DNA from 3 places in the Lentibacillus songyuanensis genome. Region 1 is predicted to be linked to each of the others. Evidence: riboswitches for the same ligand, from Rfam matches in the RefSeq annotation. Region 1 holds a riboswitch; each other region holds the start of a gene.

Region 1 (4,290 bases):
CATTAGTGGTCGGCCAAACATTGGTTGTTCCAAATCCAAACCGTGAGTATGTTGTTCAGCCTGGTGATCAATTAGGCTCGATTGCAAGTCGTTATGGGGTGTCGGTTCAAGAACTGGCAGCCGCGAATAATATTACAGATCCCTCAATACTTTATGTTGGGGAAATGCTTGTTATTCCATACGTGCAATATGTGATTCAATCAGGTGATACACTAGGCTCGATTGCGAGTCGTCATGATGTAACGATAAATCTACTCATGAAAGCGAACCAATTAACAGAGTCATCCGTATTGCATCCGGGTCAACGGCTGAGGATTCCGGTAGGCGCCCGGCCAATAATGGAGATTAATGCGTACAGTACGCATATCAATCAACAAGGAAAGGATGAAGTGCTTGTTCTGGGAAGGAATTTCACCTATCTTTCCCCATTTATGTATAGTGTAAAGTCAGATGGGACCATCACAAGCATGCAGGAGACGGGTTTGCTGGAAGCAGCCAGAGCCCATCAAGTGGCTCCTCTACTGGTATTAACGAACTTCTCAGGTGGGAACTTCAATTCCGATTTGGCTGCAACCATTTTCCGGAATCCAAATCTGCAGGAAACATTGATCACCAATTTACTGAAAAAAATTCAATCGAAGGGATATGCAGGGGTTAATTTTGACTTTGAATATGTTTACCCGGAGGATCGGGATAATTATACCGCTTTTTTACGACGCGTTGTCGCTCGGTTTCATCCTGAAGGATTGCTTGTATCGACAGCGTTAGCCCCTAAGGTTAAGGAAGAACAGCAGGGATTGCTTTACGAAGCGCACGATTATGGTGCCCATGGAAAAATAGTAGATTTCGTTATACTTATGACCTATGAATGGGGTTGGGCAGGTGGCGAACCGTGGGCTATTGCACCGATTAATATGGTCCGGGAGGTGTTGGACTACGCTGTTACGGTCATTCCGCGTAACAAAATCATGATGGGGATCCCGTTATATGGCCGTGATTGGAAGATCCCATGGCAACAAGGAACAACAGCTCGAACGGTCAGTCCATACGAGGCTGTTCAATTGGCCGGCCAATATGGTGCAGAAATTCAATATAATACAACGTATCAGGCTCCATTTTTCCGGTACACGGATAACAATGGCCAGCAGCATGAAGTATGGTTCGAGGATGCTCGAAGTATGCAGGCAAAGTATGATGTAATGAAAGCGTATGGGTTACGAGGCGGTAGTTACTGGGTACTGGGAAACCAGTTCCCGCAAAATTGGGCAGTATTAGAAGATAATTTTGTGGTCCGGAAGCTTTAACTGCAACATTCGACGAAGACACTTCTATAAAAAAAGGGTGTCTTATTTTTCATCTAAAAAATTGACGTCTTCATAGCATAACATGGTATACTGAATGAAATGGAATATATTGCTTTATGGTGACTTGTATAAGTTGAAAAGGGAAGCTGATGAAAATTCAGCGCGGTCCCGTCACTGTGATGAGGAGAATCTTTTTAAACCACTGTTTTTTAATGGGAAGGAAAAAGATTTGATGATCCAAAGCCAGGAGACCTGCCATAGGGAAGAGCATTTTTAACCTACGGGAAATAGGAGAATGTTACGAGATAATGCGATTTTTATATAATGAACGCTTATCTTTGTGCTGCGTTTAACATCTTCTTAGTAGAAGGTGTTTTTTATTTTAGGAGGAACAAATAATATGAAACAAATAGCGATTGGGGATTCCAAGACGATTCAGACGCGATTGGTACTTCCCCCTGATACCAATCACCTAAATACAATATTTGGTGGAAAAATATTAGCGTATATTGATGAATTAGCAGCATTAACCGCAATGAAACATGCAAATAGTGTAGTGGTGACAGCTTCTATTGATTCTGTTGATTTTCTGTCACCAGCTAAGGCGGGAGATTCATTAATATTAGAAGCAATGGTAACTTATACGGGAACCAGCTCTATGGAGGTTTATGTCAAGGTGCATGCTCATGATCTGATCAAGGATGAACGACGGTTAACAACGGAATCGTTTTTGACAATGGTTGCAGTCGATGAAAAGGGAGAACCAATTCCAGTACCAAGTGTTTTTCCCGAAACAGAGGAAGAGGGACAATTATTTCGATCCACTCCTTCAAGAAAGGAACATCGCAAGCATCGGGCAGCTATTCGTTAGGATGTGTTTTTTTGCTTGTTTGGAAAAGATTGCTTGCTTGATCAAAGTTTTGGTTCGTTTACTTGAAAAAATAGCGGTCGGTTACCTGTTTTGTTCGATGATGACTTTAAACGTTTCTCTGAATTTTTTCTCATCTTCTGCTGTAAAAGCTTTTGGCCCCTTTGTTCGTTTGCCGCTTTTTCTAGCCATGGCACTAGCGTAGCGGGTTTGTAGGAGTTGGTCAATGTTTTCATTAGTATAAACAAATCCTTTATGATGGAGGACAAGACAGCCCTTTGCCAGTCCGAGTGAAGCTAGTCCATAATCTTGGGTGACGATAATGTCGCCGCTTCTCGCTAACCGCATAATCCGGTAATCGGCTGCATCGGCTCCAGTATCCACGTAAATTGTTTCCACTCCTTGTGGTTGTTCGCTGTTGGAAAAATGGGCAAAGCTTTTTACAAGTACAACAGGGATCTGGTTGTCTTTGGCAATAGAAATGATGGAATCCTTAACAGGACAGGCATCTGCGTCTACGTACACGTTCATGTTTTTTCCACTCCTGTTCAGTAAGACAAAAGAAATAGTGGGTAGTTTGTATAAAACCAACTTGTTGACATGTTTATCATATAAAGGGTATGATATGACTATAATAGTGGTGAGGAAGGGGATTACCCCCTAACCTCTGGTGTTTTTGGAATCCTTATCCGGTTGGCACGGAGAAGGATTCTTTTCTTTTCGACTATATAAGTCTCGGTACGTTGTTACTATCGCACCAATAGCTGATGCAATAAGACTTATGATAGCCGTCAGAAGTAAAATCTTATCCACTTTTACACCCCCTTTCATTAAGGGGTAGGGCATATCATACCCTGCTTATTAATCTAATGTATTTTATTAGCGAAATCAATGGAAATGTATTGTGAATAATGAAAAAGGTATAGCAACCATAAACATATATGCTGATGCGAGGTGGAAGTGTGATGCGATTAGAACGGCCGTCGTTAAAATGGAAACAGGAACATGAAAGCTATGTAAAAGAATGGGGGCCTGAACGAATGGTTCCCAGTAGCTTTAATTTGTCTGGCTATGATACATATGGGGCATATTTAGAGGCGTTAGCGGCAAGGGAAAGTGGTGCTGGAAAATGGCTGCCAAGTACGAATTATTTTTTGATTGATGACCATGAACGAATGGTTGCAATGGTCGATATTCGTCACGAACTTAATGAATTTCTTTACAATGTGGGTGGTCATATTGGATATAGTACACGTCCATCCGAACGAAACAAGGGCTATGCAACATTCATTCTGAAAGAGGCATTGAAAAAGTGCCGGGAATTAGGTATTGATCGCGTGTTGGTAACATGTGATGAAGACAATGTTGGATCGGCCAAAGTTATTATCAATAATGGCGGTATAGAAGACGCATCTTATCAGGATACAGATGGAACGGTAAAACGTAGATTTTGGATTGAAACTGAGGGATAAAAAATGGAAAAGACAATAGTAATCGAAAACATGCTTGCATCCGATTGGGAGCAGGTTCGACATATCTATGTGGAAGGTATTCATACCGGTAATGCCACGTTCGATACAGAAGCGCCGTCATGGCAGGAATGGGACCAGAACCATTTATCCCGCCTTAACGGACAGTAAGGCCACCACTTCAAGATTTTGAGATGAAACTAAAAAAGATAAGTGGGGGTCAACTGCCCGTAAAGGTCCGATTCTGTTCAACTAACATTCAGTGGGGGAGAAAGGGCAGGCTAAAACCGTCACGTCCTTATACCTTTGCCTGCACTAGCACGTCATGTGCGTCGAAACCCCCCCACTGAATGAAGTTTCACTTTATCAAATTGCCGGCTAGTTGTACGTGATGGTGACGAGATTATTGGTTGGGCTGCATTAAGTCCTGTGTCCAATCGGCGTGCCTATGCCGGGGTGGCTGAAGCGAGTATTTATATTAGCCGAAAGTCTGCAGGTCAAGGTATCGGGAACAGACTATTAAAAGCATTGATCGAAGCGAGTGAAGCAAACGGATACTGGACATTGCAGGCAGGGATTTTTCCCGAAAACAAGGCTAGTATGCAACTGCATGCGAAGTTCGGTTTTCAACATATTGGAAATCGTGAGC
Region 2 (4,290 bases), on a different contig from region 1:
CCAATGAGTTCTGACCCTTTGAACCTGTTAGTTAGTACTAGCGTAGGGATGTGGTGATTAAAATACTTATTGGTAATGATACTGGTTTACAAGAATTCCTGTATCTTTAGCATGCACATTTCATTCACTTATGTCTCCCTTTTGGTTCGTTCAGGAGGAGGCATTTTTTAATATGCGAAAACTTGGCTTGCAAACAATGATTGAAGTGGCGATATTCGCTGCATTTGCTATGGTGCTCGACTTATTGCCGTCATTACACTTTGGACCATCCATTTCGATTTCTTTTGCAATGGTACCCATTTTTATTGTAGCCTTCCGCTGGGGTTTTGCCGCAGCTGCCTCGTCAGGGTTTCTTTGGGGACTGCTGCAGATAGCACTGGGCGAGGCATGGATTTTAACACCGACGCAAGCATTTATTGAGTATTTTATTGCGTTTGCGTGTATTGGATTTGCCGGTTTGTTTAGTAAGCAAGTGAAAGGTAACTTATTGAAGAATTATAAGGGGCGTGCACTGACCTGGATGACCATTGCTGTATTTGCTGGCGGTGCCGCTCGATATTTCTGGCATTTTGTTGCCGGGGTGATTTTTTTCAAGAAATATGCCATTGAAGCGGGTCAGTCACCATATGTGTATTCACTTGTTATGAATGGGATCACGTATCTGGCTGTATCGATTGCCTGTGCGATCGTTTTAGGATTGATTATTTCGAAAGCAGGACAGATCGTTACAAGTGCTAAACGTCTGAACGAACAACACAGAGCAAGTTAGATGAAAAACAGCCAAGCATGATACAAATACTTGGCTGTTTTTATTTGTTTCAGCTCGTTCAAAGAAGTATTTGATGAGATTATTTGTTTTTCGACATTTTTCTATTCGCTGGAATCCAGATGGTGTATACTAGAGTGGAAAATGAATACTGTGTAACAGATTCAGGTGTCTAGCTATTTGACTTAAAATGGAAGTTCGGTGTGAAGCCGACGCGGTCCCGCCACTGTAAATGGTTGTTGCCTTGCGAACCACTGTACATGGACATGTATGGGAAGGGAACGGGTAACAAGAACCATGAGCCAGGAGACTGCCTGATTCTGAAATCCCACGAACCTACGCGGATAGGAAGGGTGTGTTAGCTTGGCGGATCCTGCCGTTTTGTAACGAAACCGGTGATCAACCACTATGGTTAACGTCAGCACCTTTCATAATAGAAGGGTGTTTTTTCGTTGGCTAGAAAATTGTAAATTTTTATGCCTGTGAATAAATGGATGGCAGAGGGGAAGTTCAGCTAAGATCGCGACGTCTTGTCGCAACGCTGAACTGACCTACATCCTGTAGCCCTCCGTCCGGCTCCAGCGCGAAAGCTGTAGTGGCCAACACCCGTCTCCGTACGATAAGTCAACATCGGAGCAGGGGAAGTTCGGTTAAAACCGCCGCTTTGTGCGGCAACACTGAACCACCTTGCTTGGCAGGGCGCAGTCAATACGTCGCTAACCGGGCGCTTTTAGCCTTTGCCCTCACCGTGAAAAACAACTAGGAGGAATGATCATTGAAAAAGATTTATTTGCTTTTATTTTCTGCTATTCTATTCATCGGCATATTAGCCGGTTGTGGAAATTCAGAAGATAACGCTGACAAAAGTAAAGATAAAACAGACAATACCAAAACAGAACAGACAGACGAAGCAAGTTTCCCGGTAACGGTTACGGATGGGAATGGGGATAATGTAACTATTGAGGAAGAACCAGAACGAATTGTATCGGTTATACCAAGCGATACGGAAATTGCCTATGCTTTAGGTCTGGGTGATCAAATCGTCGGTGTATCGGATCACGATGATTATCCAAAAGAGGCAGCGGAGAAAGAAAAGGTTGGCGGGATGGAATTAAATGTTGAAAAAATCCTATCACTTGATCCACAATTAGTCCTTGCCGATCAAAGCAATGACGAGAAAGCACTAAAACAGATTAACGAAGCAGGTATTCCGGTGGTGGTCGTTGCCAGTGGTACTAATTTTGACGAGGTTTACGATGCGATTTCTTTAATCGGTCAGGCAACAGGAGCCCAAGATAAAGCGAAGCAGATAGTTGGCGATATGAAAGAGAAACTGACAGCTCTTGAAGACAAGGCAAAGGCTATCGGTCAGGATGAACAAAAAAAGGTCTACGTGGAAATCTCACCGTCACCGGATATATATACACCGGGAAAAAATACATTTATGGATGAATTGTTATCGATTATTCATGCAGAAAACGCAACTGGCGATCAGGATGGTTGGGTGAAGATTAATGAAGAACAAGCAATTACCAGTAATCCGGATGTGATTATTACGACGTATGGTTCCTATGTAGAAGATCCTGTAGCTGAGGTCGCGAAACGTAGTGGCTGGGAAGATGTTAAGGCGGTAAAAAACAAACAAATTTTTGATATTAATGAAGACCTTGTCAGTCGTCCAGGTCCACGATTGGTTAATGGTGTTGAGGAACTTGGAAAAGTCATTTATCCAGAAGTTTTCGATGACTAAGCGGATCGCAGCATATGGATTATTGGTACTACTACTTATTGTTTCTGTACTGCTGGGCATTTCGATCGGGTCGGTTCATGTACCAGTCACAACTATTGTACAATCGATTTTTTCAGCAATCACACACACATCCATTCCCGATTCCGTTGATCCGATGTATGTAAAAATTGTGATGAATGTACGGCTACCACGTGTGGTGTTATCGGGGATCATCGGTGCATCGCTGGCGATTGCGGGGGCTGCCTTTCAGGGATTATTACGAAATCCACTGGCAGACCCGTATACGCTGGGGGTTTCTTCAGGTGCCAGTGTTGGAGCAGTGCTGACGCTTTTTTTTCATTTATCCTTACCGTTTATCGGGTTGTATACGTTGCCAGTATTGAGCGTTGTTGCATCATTCATAACGATTTTTATGGTGCTTTTTTTTGCCAGACGTGTCGATCGTGGCATGCGAGTGGAAACGATTATCCTGACTGGTGTTATCTTTAGTTCATTTCTTGGTGCACTCATCTCGTTAATGATCGCACTCACAGGAGATGAATTACGACAGATTATTGGCTGGCTGCTTGGAAGTGTGTCCATGCGCGGCTGGGATTATGTCTGGATTATTCTGCCGTTCTTTGTTGTCGGGGCAGGCATATTAATGCTGCATGCTGCAGAACTAAATGCGATGTCCTTTGGTGAAAACCAGGCCAAGCATTTAGGGGTGAACGTGGAACGTAAGAAGTTAAATGTGCTGATAGCTGGCTCTATTTTAACCGGAGCAGCAGTAGCAGTTTCTGGAACAATTGGCTTTGTTGGTCTGGTGATTCCCCATTTTGTCCGCATCGTTTGGGGCCCCGACCATAAACATTTGCTGCCATTATCCATTTTAGCAGGTGCCGGTTTTCTGATTTTGGCTGATTTAGTATCCAGGACAATTATTGCACCGGCTGAATTACCGATTGGTGTGATCACCGCCTTGATTGGTGCGCCGATTTTTGCTGTTATTTTAATCCGCCGGCGGACTTGAATGATGACTTGCCTTAAGAAGGGAAAGAATCTTGTCAAGAAGGAGAAAAGAATCACGCAAGGTCGGGAGAGAGCAACCCGAAGTCGGGAGAGAACCCCATCAAGTCGGCAGAGAACAACCCATATTCTGAAGGTGATTTCCTTCAATCGAAAGCGAAGATCGCCCAAGCTCACTAAAACACACCGTCGTCGAAAGCAATGGCACAATTGGAAAAGGGGTAACAAATACATGATTCACGTTCACAATGTCTCAGGCGGGTATGCAAATAAAACAATCGTACACGATGTTACCTTCCAAGTGAAGGAAGGGGAGTTTTTTGGAATTATTGGGCCGAATGGGAGTGGCAAAACAACCCTTTTGAACATGGTTAGTGGTATATTGCCTGTACAGCAGGGAGAAATTACATTGAGTGGTCGGTTAGTCACGGATTTTTCTGCTAAAGATTTTGCCAGACAGGTAGCTGTTTTACCACAGCATACATCGCAAACGTTTAGTTACACCGTAAAGGAGACGGTTACACTTGGCCGGTATGCCCATCAAAAGGGACTGTTTTCCTCGCTAGCAAAAAAGGATGAACACGTTGTCCATGATGTTATGCAAAAGACCGGTGTTAATGCATATCAGGATGCCTTGCTGGATCAATTATCAGGTGGGGAGAGGCAGCGGGTTTATTTGGCACAGGCATTGGCCCAGCAGCCGAAAGTACTGTTACTGGATGAACCGACTAACCATCTTGATCTGGCTTTCCAGAAGGAGCTGCTT
Region 3 (4,290 bases), on a different contig from region 1:
ACTTAAAGTTCTTCTTTTCCTCCGCATATTCGACCGCATAGATTGGATCAATGCCATCCGTTGAACCGCCAATTTTTGCCGTCGACGAATTGGGGGCTACCGCCATCAGCCAACCGTTACGAATTCCATGTTCGCAAATCTCCTCCTGCAGTGCTTTCCAAGCTGCGGAATCATATCCTTTACGAGCAAAATAAGCACCCGTTTCCCATTCCGATCCAGTGAATTCCTTGTACGCCCCTTTTTCTTTCGCCAGTTCCATTGACGCTTTGATCGCATAATAAGCAATCGTTTCGTAAAGTTGGTCGGCATAGTCAACAGCCTGTTCCGATTCCCAATGGATGCCAGTCTGTGCTAACAAGTGATGCCAGCCAAACGTACCAAGTCCTACAGCGCGGTACTTCCGATTGGTTATCTGTGCCTGCCCTACCTTGATCGTATTCAAGTCGATCACATTATCGAGCATCTGCATTTGGATCGATACCAAACGCTCAATCACGTCATCCGCTACCGCACGCGGAAGATTGATCGATGATAGATTACAGACGACAAAATCACCTGGTTTACGTACCATTACAATGTTGCCATCCGCATCCTCATATTCATTTGTAATCGTTGTTGCCGACATATTTTGCATAATCTCGGTGCATAAGTTACTGCAATAAATCGACGTTAGTCCCTGACCGCGAACATGTTTATTCGGATTTTGGCGATTTGCCTCATCCCGATAGAACATATACGGGGTTCCCGTTTCCAGCTGTCCCACCATGATCCGCGCCATAATATCCATCGCCCGATATGTTTTGCGCGGCAGCAATGGATGATTAACCGCCTCTTCGTACTTTTCGGTAAAATAGGCACGATCCGTTTCATCGTAAAAATCTTCTAACCCAAGCGCTCTGCCAGACGCATCCTTCCAGCCCATGATTTGCTTGACCTGATGCGGACAAAATGTGTGCCATTCCCCTATGCTTCGGCCATTTTCGTCGACTTCCTGCAATTTCTTCATAAATAAGTCAGGAATGGCCACGCCGGTAAAAATATCGTGTGCTTTTCGACGTTCATCGCCATTATTTGTTTTTAGATCAAGAAAACCGTTCATGATATCTTTATGAAACACATCCAAGTAAATGGCTACCGCGCCCTGTCGTTGACCAAGCTGATCTACGCTGACCGCAGTATCGTTCAATAAGCGGATCCATGGCACAACCCCTGATGAGTTTCCTTTAAACTTCTTAATATCCGAACCCAATGCACGAACTTTTCCGTAATAAATACCAATTCCGCCGCCATCCTTACTAAGTCTGGCAATATCCCAGTTATTCAAATAAATCCCATCAAGTGAATCCTCCACCGTATCGATAAAACAGGATGATAGCTGGCCAAAGCTTTTTCCTGCATTGGCAAGGGTTGGTGTAGCAACGGTCATATACAAATTGCTCATTGCCCAGTACGCTTCCTTCACCAATTCAAGTCGTTTCTCTTTTGCCTCGTTCTTCATTAGTGTCATAGCAATAATCATGAACCGTTCCTGGGGCAGTTCATATACTTGATGGTCGTGATCACGTGTTATGTATCGATCGGCAAGCAGGAAGAGACCAATATAATTAAACAGCTTGTCCCGCTGGGGATCGATTGCTGAAGCAAAGGACATGATTTCATCTCTGTCATATACATCCAGCAGATCCGTTGCATAAATACCTTTATCCGTAAGTGTTTGGATTAATTGATAAAAATCCCCATATTTTTGATCCGCATGATACCCGCGATTTGCGGCTGCTTGCTGGTACAATTCATTTAAATACATATGGGCTGCGACAAACGTCCACCCTGGCTGGTCCATAGCGATGTGATTTAACGCGTAAAACAGTGCATGATTGTTTGCTTCCTCTTTGGAAGTATCCATTGTAGCTAATTGCTGAATAATCCCTTCTGCTTGTAAATTATACTTCTGTGCTGCATCCTTAATAACATCAATTATTCCATCTACCGTAGTATCCATCTGTGTTTCCATTGTTTCTTCCTCCCTTAACGCTTCGGGAAATTAAAAAATCCACACCTGTGAATGGAGTGGATTGAAACAACAATGCCAAGTTATTCCATAAAAGGAATAGGAAATGCTAAAATCATTTCCTTTCTAATTGCTGGTCGGCACGATTATTTCATTTTCTCCATCCCCGAAGAAATTGAAATTTTATTTAGACATGTATTCAAATGTCACCAATGGGCATTCGAACAACTACGAAAGACTGGTCTCCTGACTTATGCTTCATCCTAAACCTGAGCCCTTCCTGTTTGAAAATCACAGTGGTTCTGCTCAGTTCGTCAGCACTTACAGTTGCGGGGGCAGCCCTGGATTTGCACCAGGTTCCCAATTAAGCTAATTCGCATCTTTTGTGTCAAATACTATATATAGTTTTTACCTGCAAACATTTACACAAGATATTGTATTACCTACTATTACCTATCCTAAATTAAATTTGTGCGTTTGGCAATAGGTTTCGTAAAAATCTTTCGGAAAAACGTGGATAAAGAAAAAACTGTCCACGTCAGCAGACAGCTTTTTCTATTTCTTAACAAGCTTGGAGCTCCCCCATTAAAGGAAGTTACACTTTATCATCTATTTATCTGCATGTGAAGCGTTTTTTCGATCCCATAATTCAACACCGCTGTCATCCTCTAATGTATCACGGTAAAATACCGGATCCTTTCCGGCCTTGCGCTGCTCGCGGTAATCGTTTAGAACGCGGTTGGCAATCTTGAACAGTCTGGCAATGGCGTATAGGTTTACTAAAGCCATAATAGACATGGTCAGATCAGCAAGTGCCCAAACAAGATCAAACGATGCGATGGCTCCAAAAGCAACCATCAACAGAACCGCAATACGGTAAATAAATAACCCTACTTTGCTGTCTTTGATATACCCAATGTTGTTTTCCCCGTAATAATAATTTCCAAGAATCGAACTGTAGGCAAATAGGAAGATGGCTATGCCAATAAAGACCGCCGCCCACTCCCCGACATGCGCCTGAACAGCATTCTGGGTGATTTGAATTCCGTCGAGCTTGCTTCCCTCATAGCCGCCAGCGGTAATAATAATAAGCGCAGTGGCACTACAAATTAAAATCGTATCAAAAAACACGCCCAAAGCCTGAATTAAACCTTGCTTGGCTGGGTGGGAGACCTCAGCTGTTGCTGCTGCATTTGGCGCACTACCCATACCAGCTTCGTTCGAGAATAATCCACGTTTAATTCCCATCATAATGGCAGCACCAAATCCACCACCAGCTATTTGCCGAATCCCGAATGCGTTTTCCACAATGACTGCAATCATGTTTGGAATCGCTGTTATATTAACGACTAATATATAAATAGCAAGGATAATATAAAGAACAGCCATCACCGGAACAATGATTTGGGTAACGTTGGCGATGCTCTTTAATCCGCCAAAAATTACAATCGCTGTCAATAACGCCAATATTATTGCCATTAGCTTACTATCAAAGTGAAACTCATTGGAAAAAGCCAGACCAATCGTATTCGACTGGACCGAATTAAACACCAGACCATAGGTAAATGTAATAATAATAGCAAAGGCAATAGCAAGTCCGCGGTTTTTGAGCCCCTTTTCGATGTAATAGGCTGGACCGCCGCGATATTGATCCGCCTCGGGTACTTTATAAACTTGAGCCAGCGTACTTTCCACAAAGGCAGACGCTGATCCCAATAACGCAATGATCCACATCCAAAACACGGCCCCTGGTCCACCCGCTGCTACTGCGGAGGCTACACCGGCAAGATTTCCTGTTCCAACTCGTGAAGCTGCACTAATCGCAAATGCCTGAAATGAAGAAGTCCCTTTTTTACCCTTCGCACTAACCGCCCGTTTATCAAAAATAACCCGGAACATTTCAGGAAACATTTTAAATTGAACAAAGTTTGTCTTTACTGTAAACCATAGCCCTAACCCAAGTAAGACGACAATTAGAACATACGTCAAAAAGTTATCGTTCACATTCTTTACTAACGCTTCAATGAAGTCCATGTAAAATTGATTCTCCCTTCAAACATATGAAAACCCCTTTTATTAGATATTGGCCAAAAAGTCTCTAAATAATAGGCCGCAATCTGCAGTACGTCGTTGGTTTTTATTCTGATACCTTTTGAAACTTGATCATCCCAAGCATCTTTTTACCTTTCCCGTAATTGACCTAAAAAAAACGTCGCATGGATTTTTCCCTGGCTTGTAAACAGAAAAGAAGCCGTATGGTTGGCTTCTTTTTTTCCTGATAG

The links. A riboswitch is a leader RNA that binds a small molecule or an ion and turns the genes downstream of it on or off. The one in region 1 is predicted to bind cobalamin.
Region 2: it holds a riboswitch for cobalamin, as region 1 does, so the genes downstream of both, WMZ97_RS05530 (ABC transporter substrate-binding protein) here and WMZ97_RS08295 (acyl-CoA thioesterase) in region 1, are expected to answer to the same signal.
Region 3: it holds a riboswitch for cobalamin, as region 1 does, so the genes downstream of both, WMZ97_RS05645 (ribonucleoside-diphosphate reductase subunit alpha) here and WMZ97_RS08295 (acyl-CoA thioesterase) in region 1, are expected to answer to the same signal.

The regions. Positions count from the first base shown of each region.
Region 1 is NZ_JBCLVH010000006.1:117,496-121,785, forward strand. It holds gene WMZ97_RS08290 (LysM peptidoglycan-binding domain-containing protein) at 1-1,304, shown strand, start outside; cobalamin riboswitch at 1,405-1,578, shown strand; gene WMZ97_RS08295 (acyl-CoA thioesterase) at 1,705-2,175, shown strand; gene WMZ97_RS08300 (YaiI/YqxD family protein) at 2,257-2,703, opposite strand; gene WMZ97_RS08305 (GNAT family N-acetyltransferase) at 3,138-3,644, shown strand; gene WMZ97_RS08310 (GNAT family N-acetyltransferase) at 3,648-3,812, shown strand; partial or broken gene WMZ97_RS08315 (N-acetyltransferase family protein) at 4,026-4,290, shown strand, end outside.
Region 2 is NZ_JBCLVH010000003.1:310,917-315,206, reverse strand. It holds TPP riboswitch at 1-66, shown strand, start outside; gene thiT (energy-coupled thiamine transporter ThiT) at 173-769, shown strand; cobalamin riboswitch at 916-1,098, shown strand; gene WMZ97_RS05530 (ABC transporter substrate-binding protein) at 1,542-2,516, shown strand; gene WMZ97_RS05525 (FecCD family ABC transporter permease) at 2,509-3,528, shown strand; gene WMZ97_RS05520 (adenosylcobinamide amidohydrolase) at 3,757-4,290, shown strand, end outside.
Region 3 is NZ_JBCLVH010000004.1:2,433-6,722, reverse strand. It holds gene WMZ97_RS05645 (ribonucleoside-diphosphate reductase subunit alpha) at 1-2,011, opposite strand, end outside; cobalamin riboswitch at 2,228-2,407, opposite strand; gene WMZ97_RS05640 (alanine/glycine:cation symporter family protein) at 2,618-4,042, opposite strand.